One region of the Sinorhizobium sp. GQ132 genome, then DNA from elsewhere that is predicted to be linked to it. Evidence: riboswitches for the same ligand, from Rfam matches in the RefSeq annotation. Region 1 holds a riboswitch; each other region holds the start of a gene.
What was found. Region 1 has a riboswitch for thiamine pyrophosphate ahead of thiD (bifunctional hydroxymethylpyrimidine kinase/phosphomethylpyrimidine kinase). Riboswitches for the same ligand answer to the same signal wherever they lie in the genome.
Positions count from the first base shown of each region.

Region 2: it holds a riboswitch for thiamine pyrophosphate, as region 1 does, so the genes downstream of both, thiC (phosphomethylpyrimidine synthase ThiC) here and thiD (bifunctional hydroxymethylpyrimidine kinase/phosphomethylpyrimidine kinase) in region 1, are expected to answer to the same signal.
Region 3: it holds a riboswitch for thiamine pyrophosphate, as region 1 does, so the genes downstream of both, thiB (thiamine ABC transporter substrate binding subunit) here and thiD (bifunctional hydroxymethylpyrimidine kinase/phosphomethylpyrimidine kinase) in region 1, are expected to answer to the same signal.

Region 1 covers NZ_JCAXDX010000001.1:218,349-228,089, forward strand. The annotation lists gene exoA (succinoglycan biosynthesis glycosyltransferase ExoA) at 1-399, shown strand, start outside; gene exoM (succinoglycan biosynthesis glycosyltransferase ExoM) at 399-1,328, shown strand; gene exoO (succinoglycan biosynthesis glycosyltransferase ExoO) at 1,325-2,359, shown strand; gene AC6CIG_RS00950 (UTP--glucose-1-phosphate uridylyltransferase) at 2,375-3,280, shown strand; gene exoP (succinoglycan biosynthesis transport protein ExoP) at 3,335-5,695, shown strand; gene AC6CIG_RS00960 (hypothetical protein) at 5,744-5,950, opposite strand; gene thiD (bifunctional hydroxymethylpyrimidine kinase/phosphomethylpyrimidine kinase) at 6,054-6,854, opposite strand; TPP riboswitch at 6,982-7,084, opposite strand; gene AC6CIG_RS00970 (peroxiredoxin) at 7,298-7,957, shown strand; gene AC6CIG_RS00975 (serine hydrolase domain-containing protein) at 8,074-9,078, opposite strand; gene AC6CIG_RS00980 (beta-galactosidase) at 9,180-9,741, opposite strand, start outside.
Region 2 covers NZ_JCAXDX010000001.1:621,255-630,995, reverse strand. The annotation lists gene AC6CIG_RS02870 (PfkB family carbohydrate kinase) at 1-330, shown strand, start outside; gene AC6CIG_RS02865 (BtpA/SgcQ family protein) at 336-1,169, shown strand; gene AC6CIG_RS02860 (Zn-dependent hydrolase) at 1,166-2,419, shown strand; gene AC6CIG_RS02855 (thiamine phosphate synthase) at 2,430-3,035, opposite strand; gene AC6CIG_RS02850 (thiazole synthase) at 3,032-3,805, opposite strand; gene thiS (sulfur carrier protein ThiS) at 3,808-4,005, opposite strand; gene thiO (glycine oxidase ThiO) at 4,002-4,979, opposite strand; gene thiC (phosphomethylpyrimidine synthase ThiC) at 4,981-6,816, opposite strand; TPP riboswitch at 6,915-7,026, opposite strand; gene AC6CIG_RS02830 (aq_1923 C-terminal domain) at 7,187-9,229, shown strand; gene dctD (C4-dicarboxylate transport transcriptional regulatory protein DctD) at 9,343-9,741, opposite strand, start outside.
Region 3 covers NZ_JCAXDX010000008.1:86,657-96,397, reverse strand. The annotation lists gene AC6CIG_RS20500 (RNA polymerase factor sigma-32) at 1-329, shown strand, start outside; gene AC6CIG_RS20495 (M48 family metalloprotease) at 525-2,036, opposite strand; gene thiQ (thiamine ABC transporter ATP-binding protein) at 2,358-3,074, opposite strand; gene thiP (thiamine/thiamine pyrophosphate ABC transporter permease ThiP) at 3,071-4,702, opposite strand; gene thiB (thiamine ABC transporter substrate binding subunit) at 4,710-5,738, opposite strand; TPP riboswitch at 5,786-5,900, opposite strand; gene AC6CIG_RS20475 (GNAT family N-acetyltransferase) at 6,034-6,519, shown strand; gene AC6CIG_RS20470 (thiamine diphosphokinase) at 6,597-7,247, shown strand; gene AC6CIG_RS20465 (ABC-F family ATP-binding cassette domain-containing protein) at 7,252-9,078, shown strand; gene AC6CIG_RS20460 (amino acid ABC transporter permease) at 9,127-9,741, opposite strand, start outside.

The DNA of each region.
Region 1 (9,741 bases):
CTCGGAAAAGCGGGCTACCGGATCTGGATGACCGACAAGACGAGCATGGTCTACTATCCCCGTGCCAAGCTCGTCCCGCTATTTTGGCAGTATTTCGGCTACGGCCGCGGCCGGGCAAAGAACTTCCTCAAGCACCGGGCAATGCCGGGGCTCAGGCAGATGCTGCCGCTTGCGGTGGCACCCATCGCTTTCGGCGCACTTCTCGCGATCGTCAACTGGATGGCCGTGGTGCCGGTGGGGGTTTGGGCTGCCGCGTGCCTCGGCTATGGCGTCTGGATGGCGCTCGGCCAGCGTAATCCTTACGGACCGCTCGCAGCCGTTGCTGCCATGGTCATGCACCTTGCCTGGTCCGCCGGGTTCTGGCGGGAACTCCTCGACTTCCGCCGCAGGGTGGCCTGATGCCGAACGAAACGCTTCACATCGACATCGGCGTCTGCACGTACCGCCGAGCGGAGCTTGCCGAAACGCTTCGCTCGCTGGCTGCGATGAACGTGCCGGAGCGCGCCAGCTTGCGCGTCATCGTCGCCGACAACGACGCGGAGCCGAGTGCCAGGGCTCTAGTCGAAAGGCTTCGGCCGCAGATGCCGTTCGACATCCTCTACGTTCACTGCCCGCACTCGAATATCTCGATCGCCCGCAATTGCTGCCTCGACAACAGCACCGGCGACTTCCTTGCCTTCCTCGATGACGACGAGACCGTTTCAGGCGACTGGCTGATCCGCCTTCTGGAAACGGCGCGCATCACGGGAGCCGCCGCCGTGCTCGGCCCCGTCAGGGCGCATTACGGGCCTACGGCTCCCGGCTGGATGCGCAACGGCGATTTCCACTCGACACTGCCGGTCTGGGTAAAGGGAGAAATCCGGACCGGATACACCTGCAATGCGCTGCTCAGGCGCGATGCGGCCTCGCTCCATGGCCGGCGCTTCAAGCTTTCGCTCGGCAAGAGCGGCGGCGAGGACACGGATTTCTTCGCCGGAATGCACAGCGCCGGCGGAATGATCGCCTTTTCGCCGGAAGCCTGGGTGCATGAGCCGGTACCGGAAAACAGGACTTCGCTTGCCTGGCTCGCGAAGCGTCGTTTCCGCTCCGGACAGACCCATGGACGCCTTCTCGCCGAGAAAGCCAATGGCTTGCGTCAGGCCTGGAATGTCGCCCTTGCCGGCGCAAAGTCCGGCTTTTGCGCAACTGCCGCGGTCCTCTGCTTTCCTTCGGCCGCAAGGCGGAACCGCTTTGCGCTACGCGCCGTACTGCATGCCGGCGTCATCAGCGGCCTGCTGGGGCTGAAGGAAATCGAACAATACGGAGCCCGCGAGGTGACCTCGGCATGAACCCTCCGGCGATCGATAAGGTCCCCGACGTCACATTCGTCGTGGCCGCGTATAATTCCGCGGATACGATCGTGCGCGCGATCGAAAGCGCACTGGCACAGGAAGGCGTGACCGTCGAGGTGGTCGTCGTCGACGATCGCTCGGCAGATGCGACGCCCGCGCTCGTGGCGGCGATCCCGGATCCCCGGGTCCGCCTGATCGCCCTCGATCGCAACCGCGGTCCGGGCGGCGCGCGCAATGCCGGCATCGGCGCGGCGCGCGGCCGGTGGATCGCCGTTCTCGATTCGGACGACACGGTCCGGGCGGACCGGCTCAGGCGGATGATCGAACGAGCGGACACGGCCGGGGCGCAGATCGCCGTCGACAATCTCGACGTCGTGTCGCTGGACGGGCGCAGTCTCAGGATGTTCTCCGAAGCCGACCTCGCCCGGCTGCCGCAGCTCACGCTTCCCGCCTTCATCGAATCCAACGTGCTCTTTCGATCCGAGCACAATTTCGGCTACATGAAACCGATCTTCGAGCGCCGCTTCCTGGAAAACCAGCAGCTTCGCTTCGACGAGACGCTGCGCATCGGCGAGGACTACATCCTGCTGGCATCGGCGCTTGCCTGTGGCGGGCGCTGCGCGGTCGAGCCGTCCGCCGGCTATATCTATCATATCCGCGAGGGTTCCATCTCGCGTGTGTTGAGGCTCGATCATATAGACGCGATGATCGCCGCCGACGAAGCCTTCCTGCGCCGCTACGCGCTCGACGGCCCGGCGCAGAAAATGCAGCGCAGGCGCATGCGCGGCTTCCGCGAAGCTCGCTCGTTTCTGGTCCTCGTCGAGCAGTTGAAAAAGAGATCGTTGGCCGGCGCGCTCAAGACCGCGCTGGCCGACCCGCTTGCGCTCCGGCATCTCAGCATGCCGATCGCTGCCCGATTGCGCCGCCTTGCCGCGCGATTCGTGCATCCCTCCTCCCATTCGGCCCCCCGTGCCGCCCCCATGACGGCGGCGGCTGAACGATCCCCGCTGGGCAACGACCCCCAATAAGCAAAGGATGATAAAATGGACCGTGTCAGGACCGTCAGAAAAGCAGTAATCCCGGTTGCCGGAAACGGAACGAGGTTCCTCCCGGCGACAAAGGCAGTGCCCAAGGAGATGTTGACGATCGTCGACCGGCCAGTCGTTCAATATGCCGTGGACGAGGCCCGCCAGGCCGGAATCGAGCATATCGTCTTCGTCACCAGCCGGAACAAGCAGGTGATCGAGGACCATTTCGACGACGCACCGGAACTCATCTCGTCGCTTACACGCTCTGGCAAAAGCGCGCAGATTTCCGAACTCGAGGCCATGTTGCCGGCAGCCGGCTCGGTCAGCTTTACCCGCCAGCAGGCCCCCCTCGGCCTCGGGCACGCGGTATGGTGTGCGCGTGACCTGATCGGCGACGAGCCGTTCGCGCTTCTGCTGCCCGACATGGTCTCCTTCGGCGCGCGCGGTTGCATGGCCGGCCTCATGGATCTCTATAACGAGGTTGGCGGCAACGTCGTCGGCGTCGAGCAATGCGCCCCCGAGGAAGCATCGAAATACGGCATCGTCGGCAAGGGCGAGACGGTCCGGCACGGTTTCTCAGTGACCGAGATGGTCGAAAAGCCCGCCGCAGGAAAGGCGCCCTCCAACTACTATCTCAACGGTCGCTACATTCTTCAGCCGGAAATCTTCTCGATTCTGGCCCACCAGACGCGCGGCGCCGGCAATGAGATCCAGTTGACCGATGGCATGCTGACGCTTTCGCAATCCCAGTCCTTCCACGCGCATCCCTATGAGGGCCGCACCTTCGACTGCGGTTCGAAGCAGGGCTTCATCGAAGCCAATGTCGCCTTCGCGCTCGCCCGTGCGGACATCGGCGATATCGTTTTCGAATCCGTCCGCGACATGGTTCTGTCTCACGAAAGCCGCATCCGGGCGGCATAAGCGGCGGCTTCCGGCAGTCCTTCGGGACTGCCGGAACAAGGACCGGAGAAGAAGATGAACAGAACGGCCCCCATGAAACAAAGAAGCGTTCCATTGAGCAGCATCATGCCCAGCGAAGACCAGTCAGACGGCTTTATCGACCTCGACCGGCTTGTCGCCGCAGTCTTTCGTCGTGCCCGGCTCGTGGCCGCATTCGTCCTGCTCTTCATTGCGCTGGGGGGCGCTTATCTCCTGTTTGCCACGCCCTATTACACGTCGATGACGCAGATCCTTCTCGACGAAAACCTGTCCAAATACGCCGAGGAGGAACCTACCCCGGTAAACAGCCAGATGCTCGACACGCAGATTGCGAGTGCGGTCGAGATCCTGAAATCCGGCGAACTCGCATTGCGCGTCGTCGACAAGCTCAAACTCGACGAAAACGATACGATACTCAATCCGCCGCAGTCGCCCGTTGCCGTCGTCAAGGACTGGTTGAAATCGGCGACCGGGCTTTTTTCCGGCGGTCCCGACGTTACGGAAGAACAGGCGCGCAACGGACGGCGGCAGAAGGCAGCCGCGATCATACAGCAATCGCTCGCGGTCGAGCGTGTTTCGCGCAGCTCGGTCGTGGCCGTTGCCTTTCGCTCGAGCGACCCCTTGCTTGCGGCGACCATCGCGCGCGGTTACGCAAGTGCCTATCTGACCGATCAGTTGAACGCCAATTTCGAGGCGACCGAGCGCGCTTCCGTCTGGCTGCAGGAACGGCTTACGGATCTTCAGCAGCGCTCGCAGGCCGCCGCGCTCGAAGTCGCGCATTTCAGGGCCGAGAACGGTCTGACGGCTGCACGCGGCGAGCTGATGTCCGAGCAGCAGATGGCCGATCTCAACAGCCAGCTCATCGTCGCCCAGGCCGATACGGCAAGTGCGTCGGCCCGTTACAACCAGTACAAGTCGATCGTCGACCAGGGACCGGAGAACGCGGTCAAGAACGCCACCATTTCCTCAAAGGAGGGTGACAATTCGGTGATCCGTGACCTTAGGACCCGCTATCTCACCGTCGGCAAGCGCGAGCGGGAAGTCTCGGATAATTTCGGCGCCGACCACCCGCAGGCCGTATCGCTCCGCGCCGAGCAGGAGGATGTCGCGCGGCAGATCTACCAGGAACTGCAGCAACTCACTGCAAGCTACAAGAACGAATACGAGGTCGCGCAGTCGCGCGAGGCATCGCTCAGGAAGAGCATCCAGGGCATTGCCGGCAAGACCTCCGACGCCAGCGAGCAACTCGTTCAATTAAGGGAGCTCGAACAGAAGGCAGCGGCTCTGAAGACGCTCTACGAATCCTATCTCGGCCGCTACGAACAGGCGACGCAGCAGCAATCCTTCCCGATCGCCAAGGCGCGCGTCATCTCCGAGGCCGGCGTGCCCGTGTCGCCGTCGAGCCCCAAGAAAACGATGACTCTCGCGCTTTCGGCCGTGCTCGGCATGATGGTCGGCGGGGCTTACGCGGCCTTCCTCGAATTCCGCGAACGGACTTTCCGCCTGGAAGGCGACATCCGCTCGCTCCTCGGCCATCGCTCGCTCGGCTACGTCCCGCTGCTCGGAACGCGCATGAAGAAGAAGGCACAACTGGTCCATGCGCATTTCGGCTCGGTAAAAAGACACGACGAAGCTGTGGACGACACGATGCCGTTCCAACGACTTTCGCGCATCGTCGTCGATGCGCCGCGTTCGACCTTTGCGGAGACCTTCCGCAACGCCAAGCTTGCCTGCGACCAGATGCTCGCCGGCAGCGAAAGCCGCGTGATCGCCATTGCATCGGCCCTTCCGGACGAGGGAAAGTCGATCATTGCCGCGAACTTCGCCGCACTTCTGGCGGCGAGCGGCAAGCGGACCCTGCTCATCGATGCCGATATACGCAAGCCGGGACTGACTCAGATGATCACGCCCGCCCCGCGCACCGGGCTCGTCGAAACGCTGACCGGAGAAGCCACCTGGCCCGCCGGAATCAAGGTGGACCAGCGCACCAAGCTCGCAATCCTTCCGGCCGGCGGCGCATCGCATCAGCGGCATCAGAGCAATGAACTGCTCGCCTCCCCGGCCATGGCGAACCTCATCGAGAACGCCCGCAACGCCTTCGACTACGTCGTCGTCGATCTTGCCGCACTCGCCCCCGTCGTCGACGCCAAGGCTTTCGCGCCGCTTGCCGACGGTATTCTCTTCGTGGTCGAGTGGGGAAGGACGCCTTCGCGGCTCGTACGCGATCTGCTCAACTCGGAACCATTGATCAACTCGAAGGTGCTGGGCGTCATCCTCAACAAGACGGACATGAACGAACTCGGCAAATACAGCGACTTCGACGGGGCGGAGAAATACCGCCACCGCTACGGCAAATATTACGTCGAGAATACGATTACGGAAAACAACGCCGCTTGAGGCGACCGCGGCCGCGCCACCTGTGCGCGGCCTTTTCGCCCTTCGCCGTCAGACCTTGCGGCGATCGACGATCCAAGCGGCTGCCATTAGCGCGATGACCGCCGTAAGGGCAACGAGTGCCAGCGCATAGAAAAGCGAATATTCGACCAGCGACGGCAGCATCGAAAGACAACGCCGCACCCTGCCAGGCGACCGCCGCCAATCCGGCAGGTCGTCACGGTTGAAAGCCTCCAGCCGGCGGGTAAGAAAATGCATATCGCGAGAACCGATTGCCAATCGAAGCCATGGACGCCGTCATGCTGCTGAACAACAGTGGCGATAGCGAGGCACTTCAGCTCCCCGAGCCGTCACCCGGCAGTCAATCTTCCCACCACCGGTGGAAATGATGGACCGGACCGCGCCCCTGACCTATCTCCAGGCGGTCGGCCGCGAAGATTGCGGCATGCAGATAGGACTTGGCGGCACTCACCGCTTCGACCAGCGGCAAGCCTTTCGCAAGGCCGGCGGCAATGGCTGCCGACAGGGTGCAGCCGGTGCCGTGGTCGTTGCGCGTCTCGATCCGCGCGGCGGGAAGGCGGACAAGAGTGTCGCCGTCGAAGAAGAGGTCTGTGGCCTTCCGGCCCTTCAGGTGCCCGCCCTTGACCAGAACCGCATATGCGCCGGTCCGCATGATCGCTTCCGCCTGGCGCGCCATCTCCGCCTCGTCCTCGGCGATTGCGCGCCCGGTCATCAGCGCGGCCTCGGCTAGATTGGGCGTGGCGACGAGCGCCAGCGGCAACAGCTCTTCGATGAGCGCCGTAACGGCATCCGGCCGAAGCAACGCGTCGCCGGAGGTCGCAACCATGACCGGATCCACGACGGCCCGTTTTCCGGACCGGCGCAATCCATCGGCAATGGCGGCGATCGTTTCCCGACGCGAGACCATGCCGATCTTGACGGCCTTCACGTCGAGATCGGAGAAGACGGCGTCCATCTGCGCCGACACGATTTCAGCGGAGACATCCTCGACGGCCGTCACGCCCCTGGTGTTCTGGGCCGTGATCGCAGTGATGACGCTGGCGCCGTAAACGCCGAGCGCCGAAAACGTCTTGAGGTCCGCCTGAATACCGGCGCCGCCGCCGGAGTCCGAGCCGGCGATGGTGAGAGCAATCGCCGTCATGCCCAGGCCTCCTTCGCACGAGGGCAGATGATGCTTGCGAGCGGTACGGCAGTGGACGTCATCGATCGATCTCCAGACGGAACATCACGGAGATCCAGGAAAGGCGATGAAAAGGCGAACTTGCCGCTGGCGGCCTTCTTTCCGTTCCTACGCCGGCATGACCCGGATCAGGTTCAAGGGTCCGGCTCAACGCCATCTCAGCACCGTCTGGTGCTCCCCTCGGAATGCGCTATCTATGCGGCTGTGGCAAAGCGATGTCAACGCACCCGCGCAAAGGCTTGTAAGACCTGACTTTTAGGCCAGCCGGCAAAAATATACCCGCAGCCTGGCCACCTATGATGCAGTCATTCCTTCTGCCGCCGTCAATCGCTCGTTTCCTCCTCGAAAACGGCGGCGATTGCGTTATTCTTAGCAAAATTTCGTCGTACAGGAGGGAACACGCCATGAGTCTGCGCATCAACGATACCGCCCCTGATTTCACCGCCGAGACAACGCAGGGCACGATCAATTTCCATGAATGGATCGGCGACGGCTGGGCTGTCCTTTTCTCCCATCCGAAGAACTTTACTCCCGTCTGCACCACGGAACTCGGCGCCATGGCCGGCATCGAGCCGGAGTTCCGCAAGCGCGGCGTCAAGATCATCGGCATTTCGGTCGACCCGGTCGAAAGTCACACCAAGTGGAAGAACGACATCAAGGTCGCGACCGGCTTCGAGGTCGACTACCCGCTGATCGGCGACCGCGATCTGAAGGTGGCAAAGCTCTACGACATGCTGCCGGCCGGCGCCGGAGAGACGTCCGAGGGCCGGACGCCTGCGGATAACGCCACCGTGCGTTCGGTCTACGTCATCGGCCCCGACAAGAAGATCAAGCTGATCCTCACCTATCCGATGACCACCGGCCGCAACTTCAACGAGATCCTGCGCGCCATCGACTCGATCCAGCTCACCGCCAAGCATCAGGTGGCAACACCCGCGAACTGGCAGCAGGGCGAGGACGTCATCATCACGGCCGCCGTCTCCAACGAGGACGCCGTGCAGCGTTTCGGGTCGTTCGACACCGTGCTTCCCTATCTCCGGAAGACGAAGCAGCCGACGGCCTAAGCAAACCCGCCGCCAAGAGTCAGTCGATCAGGCGCGTCAATTCATCAAGGTTGACGCGCCCTTGGCGCTTTTTGCTAACATGGTTGTTTAACGCGCACAGAGCAGAACCATCTGCCTCAATCCGCTTTGGCGATGGAGATGATCTCCGCCAGAACCCCGTGCAGAGCGTCGCGATAGCCGTTGCGTGCCGAGGGGCCGCTTTCATCCGACGTCATGACCACGGTCAGGTCAAGGGACGGCACTATGTAGAGCATCTGGCCGCCATAGCCCCAAGCGTAATACACATCCTCGTCGCCGATCCGGCGCGTGAACCAGCCATATCCGTAGCCGTCGCCGGTAAAACGGGAGGCCGTGCGCGGCTGCCAGGAAAGCTCCACCCAATCGGCCGGGACGACCTGCCGTCCGTCCGCGGTGCGGCCGCGGTTGCGATAGAGCTCACCGAAGGCAAGCAGCGATCGCGCGCTCATCGCCATCTGGTTGCCCCCGAGATAGATGCCCTGGGGATCCCGCTCCCAGGCGCCGATCCGGAAACCCTCGACAGGACCGAGCCATTCGCGCGCAAGCGCCAGTGTCGACTTGCCGCCGACCTTGGTCAGTATTGCCGAGAGCAGATGGGTCGAGGCGGTCGAATAAAGCATCCGACCTCCGGGCTCGTCGTCGAAGGGCTGTGCCAGTGCGAAACGAACCCAGTTGCGGCTCGACACCCAGCGGCCGTAATTCGGTCCGGACATGCGCCCCAGTCCCGCTTGCATCGAAAGCAGGTTGCCGATGGTGATGTCGTTGATCCGGGGGTCGGCCTGCGACGGGAGGTCTTCCTTCAGGAGCGGCGCGATCTTCTGCTCCGGGCCGTCGAGCAGACCCTTGCCGATCGCGATGCCCACAAGTGCGGATACGATCGATTTCGACGCCGACTTGATGTTGGTCGACTCCGAGGGCGTGTGGCCGCGATAACCCTTCTCGGCAATCGTCTCCCCGTCCCTGGCAACGACCACGGTCTTCAGCGGGTTCAACTCTTCTCTGGTCGCCAGGGCCGTCAGCAAGGTGGTGACGGACTGATCCTGCGCGGCTGCCGCCGAGTGGAAACCGAAGAGCGCAAGGAACGTAACAACGAGCATGGTCATGCGTTCGACCTAGGGCGAATGGCACGACAAGTCATCAAGTACAGTCCAAGCTCACGACGATGTGACCTTGCCTGAAGGTCGGCTACATCGATGCTCGGGGTTCATTCCCTCCAGATCGCAACATCGACGGGTTTCAGCGTGCGGCCGCCCAGGTAGAACTCGGCCGAGGGCCCTGCGGGCACCTCCGCGGGGATCCGGCCGAAATTGAAGGCGAAACGGAGATTGCCGCGGCGCGTCACGCGAAGATCGCCGAGGTCGGGCAGGCTTTCCAGTCCAGCCCAGCCGAGCGCGTCGCCGATCACCTTGTCGAGCAATGCGCCGTTGGCCGCAACGGCCAGATAGCGTGCCTTGTCGTTGCCGACGAGCGCCGGAGCGCCGTTGCGATACTCCCCGTCGAAGCTTGCGAAAACGGTCTCGTTCGTCCTTACCGTCTCGCGCCAGCCGGCCGCCTGATAAGCCTCGTTGCCGTAGAGAACGGTCTCGCTATGAAACTCCGGCAGCGACTCGACCCGCGAGACGCTGATATCGATGAGCTTCGCCAGCGGTCCCGGCGGCAGTCCCTCGGGGATGTGCATGTCCTTCGTCTTGCTGCCGCTGCGCGCGCCGAAGACCACCTTGGCGTCCGCTCGCGCGAGCCGCTCGACGAAAGCCTCCTCGGCAATG
Region 2 (9,741 bases), 400 kb from region 1:
CGGGCAGCGCGTCGGATGCTGGCCTCTGGGGCCGGCAGTGCGATCGTGACGCTCGGTGACGCGGGCGCCCTGCTTCTCGAAACTGCGCACGCCCCGGCGATCCGTCTTCCAGCCGCGAAGATCGATGCCATTGACGCCAGCGGTGCCGGTGATTGTTTCGCGGGAACGCTGGCCGGGCTTCTGGCGCAAGGCGCATCGCTCACCTCCGCTGCAGAAGTTGCGACGGCTGCCGCGGGGTTTGCGGTGGCCCGCGCCGGCACGTTGGCTTCCTTCCCGTCGCGCGCTGAAATCGCCTCCCTGAAAAAGACAACCAAGCTGGAAGATGTGTGACCGATATGAACAACCCAATTGGACGGCAGGACAAGAATACGCTGAAGACGCTTTTTGGACGGGACAATCCGGTGATCGGCGTAGTGCATCTGCTCCCGCTACCCGGCGCTCCGCGCTATGCCGACGAGGGCGCGGAAGCGATCTATGCACGCGGCCTTTCGGACGCCCGCGCCTATCTTGCTGGCGGTTGCGACGCGTTGATAATCGAGAATCACGGTGACGTGCCATTCTCGAAGCCAGACCAGATTGGCCACGAGACTTCCGCTCACATGGCAGTGGTCGCCGATCGCATCCGCCGGGAACTCGGCCGGCCGATCGGTATCAACGTGCTCGCCAACGCGGCAATTCCCGCACTCGCCATCGCCTCCGCCGCCTCCGCCTCCTTCATCCGCGTCAACCAGTGGGCCAACGCCTATATAGCCAATGAAGGCTTCGTGGAGGGCGAGGCTGCTCGCGCGATGCGCTATCGGGCACAGCTTCGCGCACAGGGTATCCGCATTTTCGCGGATGCGCATGTCAAGCACGGCGCGCATGCGATCGTTGCGGATCGGCCGGTGGAGGAACAAGTCAAGGACCTGGTTTTTTTCGACGCCGACGTGGTCATCGCTACGGGCCAGCGAACAGGGCATGCCGCCGGACTCGATTATATCGGCATGATCAAGGAGGCGGCCAAGCTGCCGACACTGGTCGGCAGCGGCGTGACACATGAAAATGTCAAGGACATCCTCTCCGTCGCCGACGGGGTGATCATCGCAAGCGATCTCAAATACGACGGGGTTTGGTGGAATGCCGTCGATCCCCAGCGGGTCAAGCGCTTGTTCGCGAGCCTCGGACGATGAGCCAGGAACGGCTTGAGGTCATCGCCGGGCGCTTGCTGCAATCCATTTCCGATTTCGCGGCCATCGGCGCCACGCCGGCCGGCGGCGTGAACCGTCAGGCATTGAGCATCGAGGACCGCACCGCCCGCCGATTGCTCGCGGAGCGTGCCTTGGCGCGCGGTTTTACCGTGTTTCAGGACGATGCCGCGAATCTCTTCATCAGACGCGAAGGCAGGGATGCAACGCTTGCGCCACTGCTCATCGGCAGCCATCTTGACAGCCAGCCGACGGGTGGCCGCTTTGATGGCGCTCTCGGCACGCTCTGCGCTTTCGAGGTTCTGGAAGCGTTCTCCGATGCCGGCGTGGAGACGGTTCGGCCGATCGAAATCGTTGCATTCACCAACGAGGAGGGAAGCCGCTTTTCGCCAGGTTGCATGGGCTCGATGGCGTTTTGCGGCGCCGGACGCGTCGAGGACTGGCAAGCGGACGATCCCGTCTTTGCTGATGAGCTGAAAGCCACCCTGCAGGCACTGCCGGAGGCCGAGATACGCCCAACCGGTCACGCCATCTCCGCCTTTATCGAGCTGCACATCGAGCAAGGCCCGATCCTAGAACGTGAGAACGTCCCGATCGGCATCGTTACCGGCATCCAGGGTACCAAGTGGCTCGAAGTGACCTTTTCCGGCGAGGCTGCCCATGCCGGGACTACGCCGCTCGCATTCCGCAAGGACCCGATGGCGGCCGCCGCCGTTGCCATCGCGCGCATGCAGGAGGAAATCATGCCGGCCGACGAAGAGGCGCGGCTGACGATCGGTCGTATTTCCACCGAACCCGGTTCCATCAACGTCATCCCTGGCCGGGTCTCGTTCACCATCGATATTCGCCATCCGGACGCCGCCGCCCTTGCTGCCATCGAGCGACGCGTGAAGGAGCAATGTCATGCAGCCGGTAGGCGATGGGGATGCGATGCGGCAATCCGGTTGCGCGTGGACATGCCGCCCGCGCGCTTTGCGCCGTCGGTGACGGCAGTGATAGCGGATACCTGCAGATCACTTGACATCCGCAGTCGCACGATGGTTTCCGGCGCCTTCCACGACGCCCTGTTCGTCGGACGTGTCGCGCCTTCGGCGATGCTCTTCGTGCCTTGCAGGAACGGCATCAGCCACAACGAGGCGGAATTCGTATCCGACGAGCATATCGTGACCGGTGCCCGTGTTCTCCTGGGCGTTGCCCAGCGGCTGTCACAAGACCAATGTCCCAGGTCAGGATGATCGGGCGACTTCATCTCCACGCCTCCGTCTTCCGTATCCACTCCCTTGTCCTTCCCTCCGGATCGGCATTCAGCGTGATGTCCGTCACCACGGCGGCGCTGTCGGCGCCGTGCGCGAAGACGCCCTCGATCCGCTCCGTATTGAGGCCGCCGATGGCGACGAGCGGGAGCGGGTGAACGCGCTCGCGCCACCATGAAAGCCGCTCCAGCCCCTGGGGCGCCCACTTCATCTTCTTGAGGTTCGTCGGATAGATGGGTCCGAGCGCGACGTAGTCCGGTTCGGCTGCGAGCGCGTTTGCCAGTTCCGCCTCGTCATGGGTGCTGACGCCGAGCTTGAGCCCTGCGGCACGGATGGCGGCAAGATCGGCCTCCGCCAGATCCTCCTGTCCCAGATGGATGAAATCGCAGCCTTCCGCTATCGCCAACTGCCAGTAGTCGTTGACGATCAGCTGGCATTCATGGGCGGCGCAGACTGCCCTGGCGACCCGTAACTGACGGCGGATGTCTTCCTCGTCCCGGTCCTTGATGCGGAGCTGGACGAGCCTGACGCCGAGCGGCACCAGCCGCTCGATCCATTGGGCGCTGTCGACGATGAGATAGAAGGGGTCGAGCTTCACGAGAAGACTGCCTTTCCGATGACGGGGGTGGACGGGACGGCCATGTCGCGCGGCTCGAGCATGCCGGCGCCGTGAGCCGCGTGCCCGGCATCGATCGCCTTGGCGAAGGCTTCGGCCATGGCGGCGGGGTCGGCAGCGCCGGCAACGGCGGTGTTTAGCAGGACCGCGTCGTAGCCGAGCTCCATGACCGTCGTCGCATGGGACGGGCGGCCGATGCCGGCGTCGACGATCAGCGGCACGTCGGAAAATTCCGCGCGCATGGCGCGCAAGCCCTGAACGTTCTGCGGTCCCATGGCGCTGCCGATCGGCGCGCACCAGGGCATCAGCACCCGGCAGCCCGCCTCCAGCAGCCTTTCGGCGACGACGAGGTCGTCCGTCGTATAGGGAAAGACCTGGAAACCTTCCCCGGTGAGGATGCGGGCCCCCTCGACGAGGCCGAAGACGTCCGGCTGCAATGTGTCCTGGTGACCGATCACTTCGAGCTTGATCCAACTCGTGCCGAAAACCTCGCGTGCCATCTTCGCGGTCAGCACCGCCTCCGAGACCGAATGGCAGCCGGCCGTGTTCGGCAGCACGCGCACGCCGAGTTCGCGGATCAGCTCGAAGAAGGCGCCGCCCTGCCGCCCGCCGGCCGTCTCGCGGCGGAGCGAGACCGTGACGATATCGGTGCCCGACCGCCGCACCGCCTCGGCGAGCACGGTCGGCGAGGGATAGCGGGCGGTTCCGAGCAGCAGTCTCGACCGGATTTCTGTTCCATAGAATAGCGGCATCGTCAGCCTCCCTGCATCGGCGACAGAATCTCGATCCGGTCGCTGTCCTGCAGCCGGTAGCTGGATCGGTCTGCCTTCTGGACCAGTTCGCCGTTGACGGCGGTCGCCAGCCAGTCGCCCTCGAATTCGAGGCGCTGCAAGACCTCGGCGAGTGTAACGGCCAGAAGGTCGTGTTCCTCGCCATTGACGGTCAGCTTCATCGGAAATCTCCTTTGCGTGTCTCGTCGCCCAGGGCCAGCGCCGCCACTTCCCGGGCCGTGGCCGGGGAGAGCAGGAAGCCATGACGATAGAGGCCGTTGACGGTAATCCTGTTTTCGCGCCGCGAGACCCGCGGCAGGTTGTCGGCAAAGGCGGGGCGTACGCCCGTGCCGGTCTCGATCAGGCGCGCTTCGGCGAAAGCCGGATGGAGCGCATAGGCGGCGTTCAGCAGTTCCATCAGCGAGCGGGTGGTGATCGGGCCGGCGTCGTCGCTCTCGATCATCGTCGCGCCACACATGAAGAGCCCGCCGCCGCGTGGGACGATATAGAGCGGGATGCGGGGATGCAGCACGCGCACGGGGCGCGAGAGCGTCACCTCGTCCGTCTGCAGATAGGCCATCTCGCCGCGCACCCCGCGTAGCCCGTCGATCTCGCCGATCCTTGACGCGCCGGTGCAATCGACGGTGAGCGCGAAATCGCGATCGTCCATGTCCTCGCCGGCGAATACCGCGCCGCGTGCCGTCAGCCCTTGCCGGAGCGCCGAGAGTGCCCGGCGCGGGTCGAGATGCGCCTCCTGCGGAAAGAACAGCGCCTGCCGGAAACGGCCGGCGAGAGCCGGCTCCAGCGCTGTGATCTCCTCTGCATCGAGCGAGCGGAAGCCGGAGGTGCGGGAGGCGAAGCGTTTGAGTTCGGCTCCGTCACGGGGTTGCGCAACGACGAGCGTGCCGTTGCGATGCACGGAACCGGCAGGGAGCGCGGCTTCCCACCAGTCGGCGGCGCCGATCCCCAGCCTCAGGACGGTTTCCTCGGCACTTTCGCGCTCGCACCAGGGAGCGAGCATGCCGCCCGCATACCAGGAAGCGGCCCCGGTAAAGCCGGCGGCATTTTCCATGATCGTCACTGCGGCGCCGCGCCCGAGAAGTTCATGGGCGGCGGTGAGGCCGGCGACGCCGGCCCCTCTGATCAGCACGCGCATCTCATTCTCCAGCGGGCGCGGCCTTGCTTTCATCGACCGGCATATAGAGGTCGCCGCCGTCGCGATATCTGGCGGCCATTGCCTCGAGGCCCTCCTTCTGCGCCTCGGCGCGGATATCGTGGGAAATCCGCATCGAACAGAATTTAGGTCCGCACATGGAGCAGAAATGCGCGACCTTGTGCGCCTCCTTCGGCAGCGTCTCGTCGTGGAAATTGCGCGCGGTCTCGGGGTCGAGCGAGAGGTTGAACTGATCCTCCCAGCGGAACTCGAAGCGGGCTCGCGACAGCGCGTCGTCGCGGGTTCGGGCGGCCGGGTGTCCTTTGGCGAGATCGGCGGCATGAGCGGCGATCTTGTAGGTGATCACGCCGGTCTTGACGTCGTTGCGGTCGGGCAGGCCCAGATGTTCCTTCGGCGTCACGTAGCAAAGCATGGCGGTGCCGAACCAGCCGATCATAGCCGCGCCAATGCCTGACGTAATGTGGTCGTAGCCGGGCGCGATATCGGTGGTGAGCGGCCCGAGCGTATAGAAGGGCGCTTCTCCGCAGACGGCGAGCTGCTTGTCCATGTTCTCCTTGATCTTGTGCATGGGCACATGGCCCGGCCCTTCGATCATCACCTGGCAATCCTTGGCCCAGGCGATCTTCGTCAGTTCGCCGAGCGTTTCGAGCTCGGCGAACTGGGCCCGGTCGTTGGCGTCGGCGATGGAGCCGGGACGCAGGCCGTCGCCGAGCGAGAAGGAAACGTCATAGGCGCGGCAGATGTCGCAGATCTCCTCGAAATGCTCGTAGAGGAAGCTCTCGCGGTGGTGATGCAGGCACCACTTCGCCATGATCGAGCCGCCGCGCGAAACGATGCCCGTGACGCGATCCACGGTGAGCGGGATATAGTGAAGCCTGACCCCGGCATGGATGGTGAAATAGTCGACGCCCTGTTCCGCCTGCTCGATCAGCGTGTCGCGGAAGACCTCCCAGGAAAGATCCTCGGCGATGCCGTTTACCTTTTCCAGCGCCTGGTAGAGCGGCACGGTGCCGATCGGTACCGGCGAATTGCGGATGATCCATTCGCGGATGTTGTGAATGTTGCGGCCGGTGGAAAGGTCCATGACCGTGTCGGCGCCCCAGCGCGTCGCCCAGACCATCTTCTCGACCTCCTCGGCCATCGATGAGGTGACGGCGGAATTGCCGATATTCGCGTTGATCTTCACCAGGAAGTTGCGGCCGATGATCATCGGCTCGGCTTCCGGGTGGTTAATATTGGCCGGAATGATGGCGCGGCCGCTCGCCACTTCCTGGCGCACGAATTCCGGCGTCACGAAATCGGGGACCGAGGCACCGAAGCTTTCGCCGTCTCGGGCGAGCGCCTCCTTCGCGGCCTTCCGGCCGAGATTTTCGCGGATGGCGATGAACTCCATTTCCGGCGTGACGATGCCGGCGCGGGCATAGGCGAGCTGGGTTACCGCTTTTCCCGGCTTAGCCTTGAGCGGTTGGTGACGAATCGGGAATTCCGGCGTCAGCCTTTCACCGGTCGCAAAGCCATTGTCTTCGGCCTTCACCGCACGGCCGTCGTAGCTCTCGACATCGCCGCGCTTGAGAACCCAGTCGCTGCGAAGGCGCGGCAGGCCCGCGTCGATGCGGATATCCACGTTTTCGACCGTGTAGGGGCCGGAGGAATCGTAAACAGTCACCGGCGGCTCGCCGGAGGTCGGATGCAGCGCGATCTCGCGCATCGGCACGCGGATGTCCGTGTGGATCTCGCCCGGCTTGTAAACCTTGCGGGATGCCGGGAGCGGTCCTTGCGTGACCGAGGGCGCAGCGGCGAGAGGCTTGATTAGATTCATCTTGAGGCTCCAATGTTTTCGCGTTGGAGACCCAGTTCTGAAGCCGGAAGGATGAAAAGACGTATCGCCGATGAATTGCCGGTAAACGGAATCCTGGCTGCTGCACGTCTGCACCGTCCCTACGCCAGTATGAACTGGATCAGGTTCAACGGGTCACTGCGCGCGCTAGCAGTATCTCAGCCCCTTGCCGGGACCCCCCTGGTGAATGGCGCAATTAGGGACGGTTATCGCCGCGGCGTCAAGATGGTTTTTGCACCGGCTAAATCCCGTGCGCAGGGCTCGCGCCATGCTTGCAAATGCAAAGTTCTAAATCTACTTACCGTCCGAGTCTGAAGCGCCATGATGCGCATAGCGAAAAGGGGTGAAGGTCTTGGGGCAGGCGGAGACGGGGACCATGAAAAGGGGACGCAAGGCGCTTTGGGCGGCTGTTGCGGTCATCGCAATCGCGGCCGCAGGCGCGACCGGTTACAAGATCGCTGTCGAAAAGAGCGTGAGCAGGCTGATCGCCGAACGGGGCGGCAGAGTGGGCACGGTCGAAGCGGACTTCTTCGGGCGCATTCACCTGCGCGACCTGACGCTGCCGCTGAAGGAAGGATCCGAACTTCGCGTCGCCGCGATCGACGGGCGGCCCAGGATCCTGTTCCTGGACGGCATGCTCGAGGTCAGCGGCGTGGACCTCGATATGCGCCCGGGCAAGATCGCCGTGCCGAAGGTGATCGTCGAGCAGGCGGAGTTCGGTCGCGACACGCTGGCGCAAATGTTCGGCGCGGGAAGCGATCTTTCGCTGCCGAAACAGTTGGCGCTTTTTACGGCAAAGAGCGTCGCCGCCCCTGAGGTGATCATCACGCAGACGGTTGCCGGTAGCGAGCAGAAGCTGGTCTACAAGAACGTGGTCTCGGAAGGTATCGTGGATGGCCGCATCGCGCGCTATTCGGCGAGTGGTGCGAGCTTCGAAGCCGGCATAGGCGCCTCCGATGGAGAGGGCGGCGAGAAGAGGCGGCTGACGGGCTCCCTCGGAGCCATGACGGGGCAGGACGTCGATGCCGCCTATCTGGCCCGCATCTATACTGAAAAAGCCGGGCCGGGCGACGAGCAGGCAAGGCCTGTCTATGGGCCATTCTCGATCAAGGATATAGCCTTCTCGGATGGCGAGGCGAGCTTCGGCTATGACGAGGTTCGCAGCAGCGGCGTAAGCATGCGGATGCTGGACGAGCCGCTTCGCGAGACTCTAGAGAAGCTCAACTCGGTCTCGTCGCCCGAGGATCTGCCCGTGGCGGAGCGTCAAGACTATTTCGCCCGGATTCTGTCGGTCGCCGATTTGACGAGGAAGGCCGACATGGAAATGCTGGGTCTGAAGATCGACGCGCCGGACAAGGATGGTGAAGAGGGCGAGAGGATCAGGCTTGCGGTGGATCGCCTCGCGCTCGAGCTGGATGGCCGGAAGCTTGACGCGTCGGTGAATGGCTTCTCGATGGCGGAGGGCGCGGACTACGTCAAAGTCTCCGAAGCAAGCATTTCGGGCTTTTCCTGGGATCCCAGCGTGGAAGCGCTGAAGAAGTTCGTCGCTCTGCAGGATGGGCAGCATGAGAACTTCCCTTTCACGACGCTGCTGCCGGAGTTCGGAACGTTCCGCGTGGCGGGAATCGATGCCGATCTGCCTGACTCGAGCACCGGCGTGGAAGACTGGGACGAATACAACGACACTCCGGATGCTGGAGAGGGCGATCGGCCGCAACGCATCCGCTTCACGATGAAGGGATACGAGCTGGCGCTCGCGAAACCGCGAAACGGCATTCCGACTGACGTCCGCGCCGGATACCAGGACTTCGCCCTTCAAATCCCGGAGCATACGCAGGACGAGACTCTCGCCAAGCTTCGCAAGCTGGGCTTCAACGAATTGGTCCTCTCCTCCAACCTCGAAGCCGCCTGGGACGAAGCGAACGAGACTCTGGTCATCAAGGATATTTCCACGAGCGGAAAGGATATCGGCCGCTTTTCCCTCTCCGGCCTTCTGGGAGGCGTGAGCGGCGACTTCTTTTCGGGCGACGCGGCCAAGGCGCAGGCGGCGTTGTTCGGCCTCACCGCGCGGGAAGCAAGCCTGAAGATCGAGGACAAGGGCTTCACCGCCAAAGGGATACAGGTCTATGCCGAACAAAACGGCATGACGGAGGATCAGGCACGCGGTATGCTGGAAATGACGGCGTCGGTGATGCTGCAGCAATTTGCCGCGCAGGAGCCTCGGCTGCGGAACGTGATGGATGCAGTTTCGCGGTTCATCGCGAAACCGGGGACATTCACGCTGACGGCCAAGGCCAAATCCGCCAGCGGCATAGGTGCGCTCGAATTCGCGGTTGCTTCGCAAAATCCGCTTCTGCTTCTCGACAGGGTCGACTTCGAGGCGACGGCGGAATAGCGGCCTTCTCACCGCAAGCGGGGCGAAGAGGGCTCCAAGCGCCGCCTAAGTCTACTCCCTGGTTCAACGCAGGTTGAACGGGGAAGGGTTAGAGCGTGGGCAAAACTGTCCACCTACGCGTCGCCACTCTTCGCGCCTGCACGGTCGATAAAATCCGCCCGATTGATCCCATGGCGCTGCAGCTTGTCGTAAAAAGTCTTGCGGGGGATTCCGAGGGCTTGGAGGGTCTCCTTGACGTCGCCGCGGTGCGCCGTGAGAGCCTGCTTGAGGATATCGGCCTCGTAGCGTTCCAATCTTTCCGGCAGGGTTGCTCTGCTTGAGGCGGGCGTTGCGGCCGGGGCTCCCAGGTTTCCCTCCACCCCCAGCGCGACCCGTTCGGCGAAGTGCGAAAGCTCGCGCACATTGCCCGGCCAGGAATGCGTGGCCAGGTAGGCGCGCATGGCAGCCGAGATCGCGGGCACGTCGCGGCCGAAGCGTTCCGAGGCGCGGGCCAGGAAATGGGAGAAGAGGAG
Region 3 (9,741 bases), on a different contig from region 1:
CGCCGATCGGCGGCGGCGACCCGGATGCCGGCGCCCGGCTGGATTTTCTGGCGAGCGAAGCACCTCTGCCCGACGAGCAGGTGAGCGATCTGATCGACGGCGAGCGCGCCCGCCGATGGCTGCAGATCGCGCTCGGAGAACTCAGCGAACGCGAAATGAAGATCATTCGCGCCCGCCGCCTGACGGAGGATGGCGCCACGCTGGAGGAGCTCGGCGTCGCGCTTGGCATATCGAAGGAACGGGTGCGGCAGATCGAAACGCGCGCGCTCGAGAAGCTTCGTGCGGCGCTCACCGCCAAGGCACCCGCACTGACGGCGGCGATGCATTGAAGCGCGATGCTTAGCAAGGCCATTTGCCCCTCATCCGCCTGCCGGCGCCTTCTCCCCGCAAACGGGCCCGGGGGACGAGCCTCGCGCTCGGCCGATCTAAACTGAGCGACTGAGCGAAACGGCACCGTGAGTCCTCTTCTCCCCGCGAGCGGGGAGAAGGTCGCGGCTGCGGCAAGGGCGGCCGTTACGCCCCCCTCACTCGGATATGATCTTCACCTTGTCGCCGGGTCTGACCGTCGATGTGATCTGCATCGCATTGATCAGCCGGAAAAGGTCGAGCTTGCGATCCGTACCCATCATCCGGGCCGCAAGGGTCGCGATCGTATCGCCGGACCTGACCGTGACAACCCGAATGCGCAGCGGCTTCAACGACTGGACCTCGCCGGGCGTCATGCGGCGGAAGGAGGTTCGCAACTGGTTTGCCGTCGGCTCGAGTGCGCTCGAGCCCTTCGGAACGGCCGTGAGGAAGCGGTAGATGCGCTCGCCGAACCTGATCACCGTGACGTCGAAATCCCAGCGGTCGGCCGATGCGCGCGCCGTTGCGGCTTCGAGGCCGTTGACGGTGATCGGGCGGATCGTATCGGGCTTGAGGCCCGTTACCCAGCCGCTGGCAATGTAGTCGGTGAGGCTGCGCCGGCTCGTATCGGCGATGCCGTCGAAACGAATGGCGACCTCGCCCGGGCCGGTGGCAAGCACCGCCTCGGCCTTGTTGTCGATCTGGAAGCCGGTGGGCACGTCGAAGCGTATGCCGAGCTGGCCGTGCAGGAAGGTCTGTCCGCGGACATAGCCCTCCTGCGGACTGTCGCCATAGAGGATACCGTCGATGCCGGCGAGATAATAGTCGCGCCCGCGATCGCCGCTCGTCCCCTCGGGACCGAAGGCACGGGCATGCCGGCGCGCGAGGTCGACGCGTTGCGGCGCGTTGGGGTGGCTCGACAGGAAGTCCAGGCTCTGGTCCGCCTCCGGATCGACCGCGCTGAAGCGGCTATAGGCGGCCATGGAATCGAGGAAGCGCGCCGCCGAATAGGGGTCGTACCCCGCCTCGCCCAGCATGCGGACGCCGATCACGTCGGCCTGCAGTTCCTGATTGCGCGAGAAGGCGGCAAGGCGCAGCTTGCCGCGGGCAAGCGCCTGCTTGCCGGCAAGATCGGAGGAGAGCACCTCGGACACGACGCGGCTCGCAATCACCTCCGCCTCCTCGCGCTGCTGGCGCTGGATGCCGTGATTGGCCGTCACATGCGCCATCTCGTGCGAGAGCACGGCGGCCACTTCCGCGGCGTCGTTGGCGAGCGCCAGCAGGCCGCGGGTCACGTAGAGATAGCCGCCCGGAAGCGCGAAAGCGTTGATTGCCGGCGAGTTGAGAATGGTGATGCGGTAGGATTGCTGCGGGTTTTCCGAAACCGCCGTCAGGGCGCCGGTGATCCGGGCGACCAGCCGCTCGGTCTTGGCGTCGCGGTATTCTCCGCCGTAGCTCGCCACGATGCGTGGATGCTCGCGCGCGCCGAGCTGGGCCCGCGGGTCGTTCTTCTGCACTTCCTCGACGATCTGCGGATTGGAGGATGGCGAAACGGTGGGCTCGTAGGTCTGCTCGATCACGGATTGGCAGCCAGCCAGCAGCGTCGTGGCAGCCAATGCGACCAGCGCTCGTGCGCGAACGGCTCCATGCCGCCGCGGAAACCAGCCATTCATGACTGCCTGCCTTATCATGCCTCAGCCCGTCCCCATCCGCCGGCGCGACCCGCGGCTCGAAGCCATTCATCGCAATCGGCGAAAAGTCCTACTTTTTCAGCCGGATGCGGCGCACCGGCGCGGGTGTTTCAGCCAGGATTCTGCTGTATCCGATTTCAGCGCCGCCTGCCTAGCCGACCCCAGTAGAAATAGTTGCCCCGTGGTATCGCAGCAACGGATGCGCGAATTTTGCGAGATACCCGCTGGTGTCTCCCGCGCCTCGCACGGCGCGGCGGTCAAATTGTGGCGTCCGGCGAATTTAGTTCGTCCGGCGTCGGATCGGTCGCCGCGAACAGTTCGTCATCCCTCCTTGCCGAGGAACCGGTTGATGGCCGTGATGTCGCGGCGCTTGAGAAACCGATCGACTTCATCATGGGCGACAATCCGGCCCCGGTCGAGGAAAAGAACGCTGTCGGCGAGCGCCCTCACGTCATCGGGATGATGCGTGATCATCAGTATCGTGTTGCCTTCCTCCTCGTGCAGATCGCTGATGAGTGTCCGCATCTCGGCGCGCATGCCTGGGTCGAGCGCAGCGAAAGGCTCGTCGAGCAGGAGGATCGGGCGGTGCCGTACGAAGGCGCGGGCGAGCGCGACCCTCTGGCGTTCGCCGCCTGAAAGCGTCGGCGGCAGCCGCTTGCCAAAGCCGGCGAGCCCGACACGGGCCAGTGCGTCCTCCACCTTCATGCGGTCGGCCGCATCCAGTCGCAGCGCCGGGCTGATGCCAAAGCCGACATTGGTGGCGGCGTCGAGATGTGCGAAGAGGTTATGTTCCTGAAATATGATCGATACCGGCCGTTCCGCAGGCGGGCGACCGGTCATTTCCTCGCCGAAGATGCGGACTTCCCCGCGCTCCGGTTGCTCGAAGCCGGCGATGACGTTGAAGAGCGTCGACTTGCCCGAGCCGGAGGCGCCGGCCACGGCGACGATCCGCTCCGCGGGAACCGTGCAGTCGAAGGCGAGCGTCGTTGTTTCGAAGCTTATCTCGATGCCCTTTACGGCGAGAGCGGTGGAACTCATGTGTATTTACCCTCCGGCCGCCTCTCCTCTCCCGCCGTGCCGAGCACCGTCAGGACAAGGCAGAGAAGGCCGAGAACCAGCGCCAGTCCGGCCGCATCCGCGGTGCGATAGCTGCCCATCCGGCTATAGAGCAGATAAGGGAGGGTTACCATGTCCTCGGAGCCGAAAAGAGCGACGGCTCCCAGATCGCCGAGCGAGAGGGCCATGGCAAAGGAAAAGGCGACGAAGAGAGGTTTGCGCAGACCCGGCCAGTCGATCCACAGCAGGCGGTGGAAGCCCCCGATGCCGAGGCTCGCGGCAAGGCGCGCGGTGCGAGCGGCATGCGTCGCCATGGCCGGCGCCAGCACCCGGTGAACGAAGGGAAGCGCCATCAGCGCATTGATGGCGACGACGACGGCCGGCGCGAAACGGGCGACGTCGCCGAACGGCCTCAGGAGCAGGAACCATCCGGCGCCGAGCACGACGGGAGGCACGAGCAGTATGAAGGAGGTGCTTGCGCCGATCCCTCCGGCAAAGAGGCGAGCCGCCGGCCCCGGGCGCCGGCGCGCCAGCGCGAGGCGTTCGGTACGGATCATCAGCGCCGCGATGACGACCGAAATCGTGGCGGAGACAAGGGCGATCGTCGCGCTCATGGCGAGCGCCCGACGGAATGCCGGCTCGTTCACGAGACGGACGAGGTCGGCCTTCGATCCACTATAGGCGATAGCCGCAAAGGGCAGGCCGATGAGGACGACGGCGAGCACCAGCCAGATGCGGTCGGCAAGCCGCGACAGACCGCTCGCGCCGTCGAAACGCCGGATGGCACTGCCGCTCGTCTCTCCCTCCAGCGGCGGCGGCGCGATCAATTTCAAGACGAGAAGCAGCGCTCCGGTAAGGGCGACCTGAAGCGCCGAAAGGGCGATCGCCCGCGGCGGGTCGAAGTCGAAGCGCAGCGCCTGGTAGATCGCCACTTCGAGCGTGCTCGCGGCCGGCCCCCCGCCAAGCGTCAGCACGAGCGTGAAGCTGGTGGCGCAGAGCATGAAGATGAGCCCGGCGATGCCGGGAAGCAATCCACGGATCACCGGCCACTCTATGAAGCGAAAGGTGGCGAAGGAACCCATGCCGAGATTGGCGCAGCTGCGCCAGTATTCGGCCGGAATGCGCTCGATGCCGGCAAGCATCAAGCGTGCGGCGAGCGGCATGTTGAAGAAGACATGGGCAATGAGAATGCCGGAGAGGCCATAGATGCTGACCGGCTGCTCCAGCCCGCCTGCCGAAAGCACCCTGTTCAAGAGCCCCTGCCGGCCCCAGATTTCGATCAGCCCGAGTGCGGCGACGATCGCCGGCAGGCCGAGTGGCAGCGCCAGAAGCCGCAGCACCCAGATGCGGCCGGGGAACGAAGCCTGGCGGGCAAGTGCCCGGGCCACCGGTATCGCGAAAAGGATGGCAAGAAGCGTCGAGAGGCTGGCCTGCAGCAGCGTGAAGCGTGTGATGCGCCAGATATAGGCATCGAAAAGCGGACCGGCGCCGGCGCTGCCGACCGACTGGGCAAGCAGTGCCGCGCCGGCGAGGCCGACGAAAAGCAGGATGCCGCCGAAGGCGAAGGCCCCGGCGGCGATTGTCATCTTGCTTTCCTTCGTGCCGGACAATCCGGCCTCAGTTCCGGCTCATGGCGGCCAGCCATTCGTCGACCCAGGCCTTGCGGTTGGCGGCGACCTCCTCGGAGGGAATGAGGAGCGTCTTTTGCGGGTCGACGAGCTTGCTGAAGGCTTCCGGCAGCGGCTCCTTGGTCGCGGTCACCGGCATCATCCAGTTGGTCGTCGGGATGATCGACTGGAATTCCGGACCGATCATGAAGGTCAGGAAGTTCCGCGCGAGCTCCGGGTCCTTCGCGTTCTTCGTCAATGCGGCGACTTCGATCTGGATATAATGGCCTTCGGCGAAGGGGGCCGCCTGGTAGCGCTCGGTGTTTTCCGCCACCATGTGATAGGCGGGCGAGGTCGTGTAGGAGAGAACCATCGGGGCCTCGCCCTTCGTGAAGAGGCCATAGGCTTCCGACCAGCCCGGCGTGACCGTCAGGACGCGGTCCTTGAGCTTCGCCCAGGCCTGGCCGGCCTGGTCGCCATAGACCGACTTCACCCACAGCAGGAGGCCGAGGCCGGGGGTTGAGGTCCGCGGGTCCTCGATGACGATCTTCTGCGACGGATCGCCCTCGACCAGTTCCTTGAGGCTCTTCGGTGGATCCTTCAGCGTCTCGGTGTCGTAGACAACGGCGAAATGGCCGTAGTCATACGGTATGAAGGTGTCGTCGGAGAAGCCGCCCGGGACCTTGACGGAGGCGGTATCGGCGCCGTGCGGCGCGAAGAAGCCGGTCGCTTTCGCCTCCGCCACCAGATTGGTGTCGAGACCGAGTACGATGTCGGCCTTGGATCCCTGACCTTCGAGCTTCAGCCGCGTCAGGAGTTCGACCCCGTCGGCAACGCCTACATAGTCGACCTTGCAGTCGCAGGTCTTCTCGAACGCTTCCGCCACCTTGGCGCCCGGCCCCCATTCGGTGATGAAGCTCTCATAGGTATAGACCGTCAGGGTTTTTTCCGCGGCCGCCGCGCTCACGGAAAATACCGCGATCGAAGCTGCGGCGATCGCAAGCCGGCCAAGGATCTTTCGATGGAGTGAATTGGACATTCTGGCACCTCTCCCTTTGTTGTTGCTGCATGGGAAAAGCGCGTATCGGTCCGATCGCTTCTAATCCCTCCGCCGGTATGAGCCGGATCAGGTTCCGCGGGTTGGCTCGAAGCCTCTCAGCCACGGTCGCAAAAGCCGACCAGGGCACCCCGTTAGAGCAGCAAGAGATTTAGCTTCCGGCGACGGCTTAGGCAAGCTGAGTTTCAGCAGGGGCGTTTGCCGTCCGCGTCAGCCGCGCTATTAAAAGTCAAACAATTGCCGGCGCAGTTTGTTCGCCGAAAGCGGAGACAATTTCATGCCAGACATGCTCGTCCGCCTCTATGCCTTGCCCGAGGGCCGCCCATCGCGTCTCGACCCCGACATCCGCATCCGCCGGGCGCTTGCGGCCGAGCGGCGGGCCGTCATTCCCTGGATCGAGGAGCGCTTCGGGACCGGGTGGGCCGGCGAGGCCGAAACCGCCTTCTCCTCGACGCCGGCGCGCATCCATGTCGCTCACCATCGGGACCGGATCGTGGGCTTTGCCTGCCATGACGTAACCGCGCTCGGCTTCTTCGGTCCGACCGGAGTCGACGCGACTATGCGCGGCAAGGGCATCGGCGAGGCCCTGCTCGTCGAAAGCCTGCTATCCATGCGCGCCGCCGGCTATGCATATGCGATCATCGGCGGCGTCGGCCCTGCCGAATTCTATGCCCGTGCGGTGGGTGCGGTGGAGATCGCCGGGTCGACGCCCGGCATCTACGACGGCATGCTCTTTCCCGGGGATCCGGCGTCCGGAACCTGATCCGCGCAGCATGCGTTCGCAAAACAGCAGCCGGAGCCCTTTTCCTTCGCCGCTGCTTTGCGCTATGGGCTTCTGCCATGACCCGATCACCCTTCACCATCCTGCTCGGCGGCGCGCTGACGCCGACAGACCGGCTCGCTCGACAGCTCGAAGGCAGCCGCTTCGTCGCCGCCGACGGCGGCATGCGCCATGCAAGGACGCTGGGGATCGTTCCCGATCTCTGGGTCGGCGATTTCGATTCCACGGATGAGGCGCTTCTGGCGGAGTTTGCCGGCGTCCCGCGCGAACGCCATCCAGCTGCCAAGAACGCGACCGACGGGGAGATCGCCGTCGAGGCAGCCCTCGAGCGTGGCGCGACCTCGCTCGTCTTCGCGGGCGGACTCGGCGGCGCGCGCAGCGACCATGCTTTCCTGCATCTCCTCGGTACCGTCGCGCTTGCCCAGAGCGGCGTTGCGGTGATGATGACCTCCGGCGAGGAGGAGGCCTATCCGCTGCTGCCCGGCTCGCAGGAGATCGAGCTGCCGAAAGGCAGCCTCTTCTCGATCCTCGGCTTTGCCGATCTTGACGGTCTTTCGATCGAGAACGTGCGCTACCCGCTGAAGGATTTTCATTTGCCCTTCGGCTCGTCGCGCACCATTTCGAACATCGCGGATGGCACGGTCCGCCTGACCCTGAAATCCGGCCGGGCCGTCGTTCTCGCCCGCCCCTATGATCTTTCCGGAGCCTGATGCCTTGGCGCCTCCCATCCTGAAGCTTGACGACATTCTACTGACCTTCGGCGGCACGCCGCTGCTTGCGGGTGCGGGCCTGCAGGTCGAGCCCGGCGATCGCATCTGCCTCGTAGGCCGCAATGGTTCGGGCAAATCGACGCTGATGAAGATCGCCGCCGGAATTGCAGAACCCCAGTCGGGCGAGATCTTCCGGCATCCATCGGTGACGATCCGCTATCTGCACCAGGCGCCCGACTTCGACGGCTTCGATACGGTTCAGGCCTATGCCGAAGCCGGCCTCGGGCCAGGCGACGATCCCTACCGGGTCGCCTACCTGCTGCAGCATCTGGGGCTGACCGGGGAGGAAGAGCCGACGCGCCTTTCCGGCGGCGAGGCACGTCGTGCCGCCCTTGCCCGTGTGCTTGCGCCGGAGCCCGACATTCTGCTTCTCGACGAGCCGACGAACCATCTCGATCTGCCGACGATCGAATGGCTGGAAGACGAGCTCGTCCGCAGCCGTTCGGCGCTGGTGCTGATCTCGCACGACCGTCGCTTCCTCGAAAAGGTATCGACGGCGACGGTCTGGCTGGACCGCGGCCAATCGCGCCGCCTCGATCGCGGCTTTGCGCATTTCGAGGCCTGGCGCGACGAGGTGCTGGAGGCGGAAGAGCTCGAGCAGCACAAGCTCGGTAAGGCGATCGAGCGCGAAGAGCACTGGCTGCGCTACGGCGTGACCGCAAGGCGCAAGCGCAACATGCGTCGGCTCGGGGAGCTGCAGGACATGCGCGCCCGCCATCGCGGGCACAAGGGGCCGCAGGGTACGGTCCAGGCCACCGTTGCCGACGCCAGGGAATCGGGCAAGCTCGTCATCGAGGCGGAAAAGATCACCAAGGCCTATGGCGATCGCACGATCGTCGCGGCGTTCTCGATCCGTGTCCACCGCGGCGACCGCATCGGCCTCGTCGGGCCGAACGGCGCCGGCAAGACGACGCTGCTGAAGCTCCTGACCGGTCAGCTCGCGCCGGACACGGGCAGCGTCAAACTGGGCACCAATTTGGAGATCGCCACGCTCGACCAGAAACGCGAGGAACTGAACCTCGACGAGACGCTGGCGCATTATCTGACCGACGGGCGCGGCGAGACCCTCCTCGTCAATGGCGAGCAGCGCCATGTCACCGGCTACATGAAGGAATTCCTCTTCCAGCCGGAGCAGGCGCGAACGCCCATCCGCGATCTGTCCGGCGGCGAACGCGCGCGTCTCATGCTCGCCCGCATCCTGGCACGCCCGACCAACCTCCTGATCCTCGACGAACCGACCAACGATCTCGATATCGAGACGCTGGATCTGCTGCAGGAGATCGTTGCCGGATTTTCCGGAACGGTGATCCTGGTCAGCCACGACCGCGATTTCCTCGACCGGACCGTGACCTCGACCATCGCGCCGGCCAACCCGGAGGCGCCCGATGGTCGCTGGATCGAATATGCCGGCGGCTACTCCGACATGATGGCGCAGCGCCGCGGCGCAGTCGAGGAAAGGCGCCGGAACGAAAAAGCCGAAAAGGCCAGATCGAGCGGCGCCTCCCCCTTGCCGAGCGAACCTCAGAAGGCGAAGGCCAAGCTCTCCTTCAAGCAGAAATTCGCACTCGAGAACCTGCCGAAGGAGATTGCCAGATCGGAGGCGGAGATCGCGAAGCGAGAAGAGAAGATGGCGGATCCCGACCTATTCTCGCGCGACCCGAACGGCTTTGCCAGGCTCGCCGCCGAGCTCGAGAAGCTCAGGACGGACCTCACGCGCATGGAAGAGGAATGGCTCGAACTGGAAATGCTGCGCGAGGAGATCGAGGGCTGAGCGGGCGGAACTGTGACGGCAGCGTCGGAGGTGCGGTACCCCTTCTGCCTACCGGACTTGCGACCGCCTCAACCGCCGCTCGACCGCCCGAAGGGCCAGCGACAGTCCTATCGTCAGCACGAGATAGACATAGGCGACGATGGAATAGGTCTCGAAAAAGCGGAAGGAACCCGAGGCATAGACCTTGCCCATCTGGGTAATGTCGGCGACGCCGAGCACCGAGACGAGGGAGGAATCCTTCACCATTGCCACGAAGTCGTTGCCGAGCGGCGGCAGGATGACGCGTATCGCCTGCGGAAAGACGACGAGGCGAAAGCGCTGGTAGCGGGAGAGCCCGAGCGCCTTTGCCGCCTCCACCTGGCCCTTGTCGACCGACTGGATGCCGGCGCGGAAGACTTCGGCGATGAAGGCCGAGTAGCCGATCATCAGTGCCATGATTGCCCGCCACATCAGCGACACGTCGCGAACGACGAACGGCTCGATCCAGCCCGCCGAAATCAGCGGCGCCGACAGGAAATTCGCGATCGTCACCAGCGCAGGCGCGCCGACGAAGGCGATATAGAACAGCAGCACGAGAATCGGTACGCCGCGGATGACTTCCGTATAGAAGCGCGCGATCTGACGCAGGACCACGTGCTCGGAAAGTGCCATCAGGGCCACGCC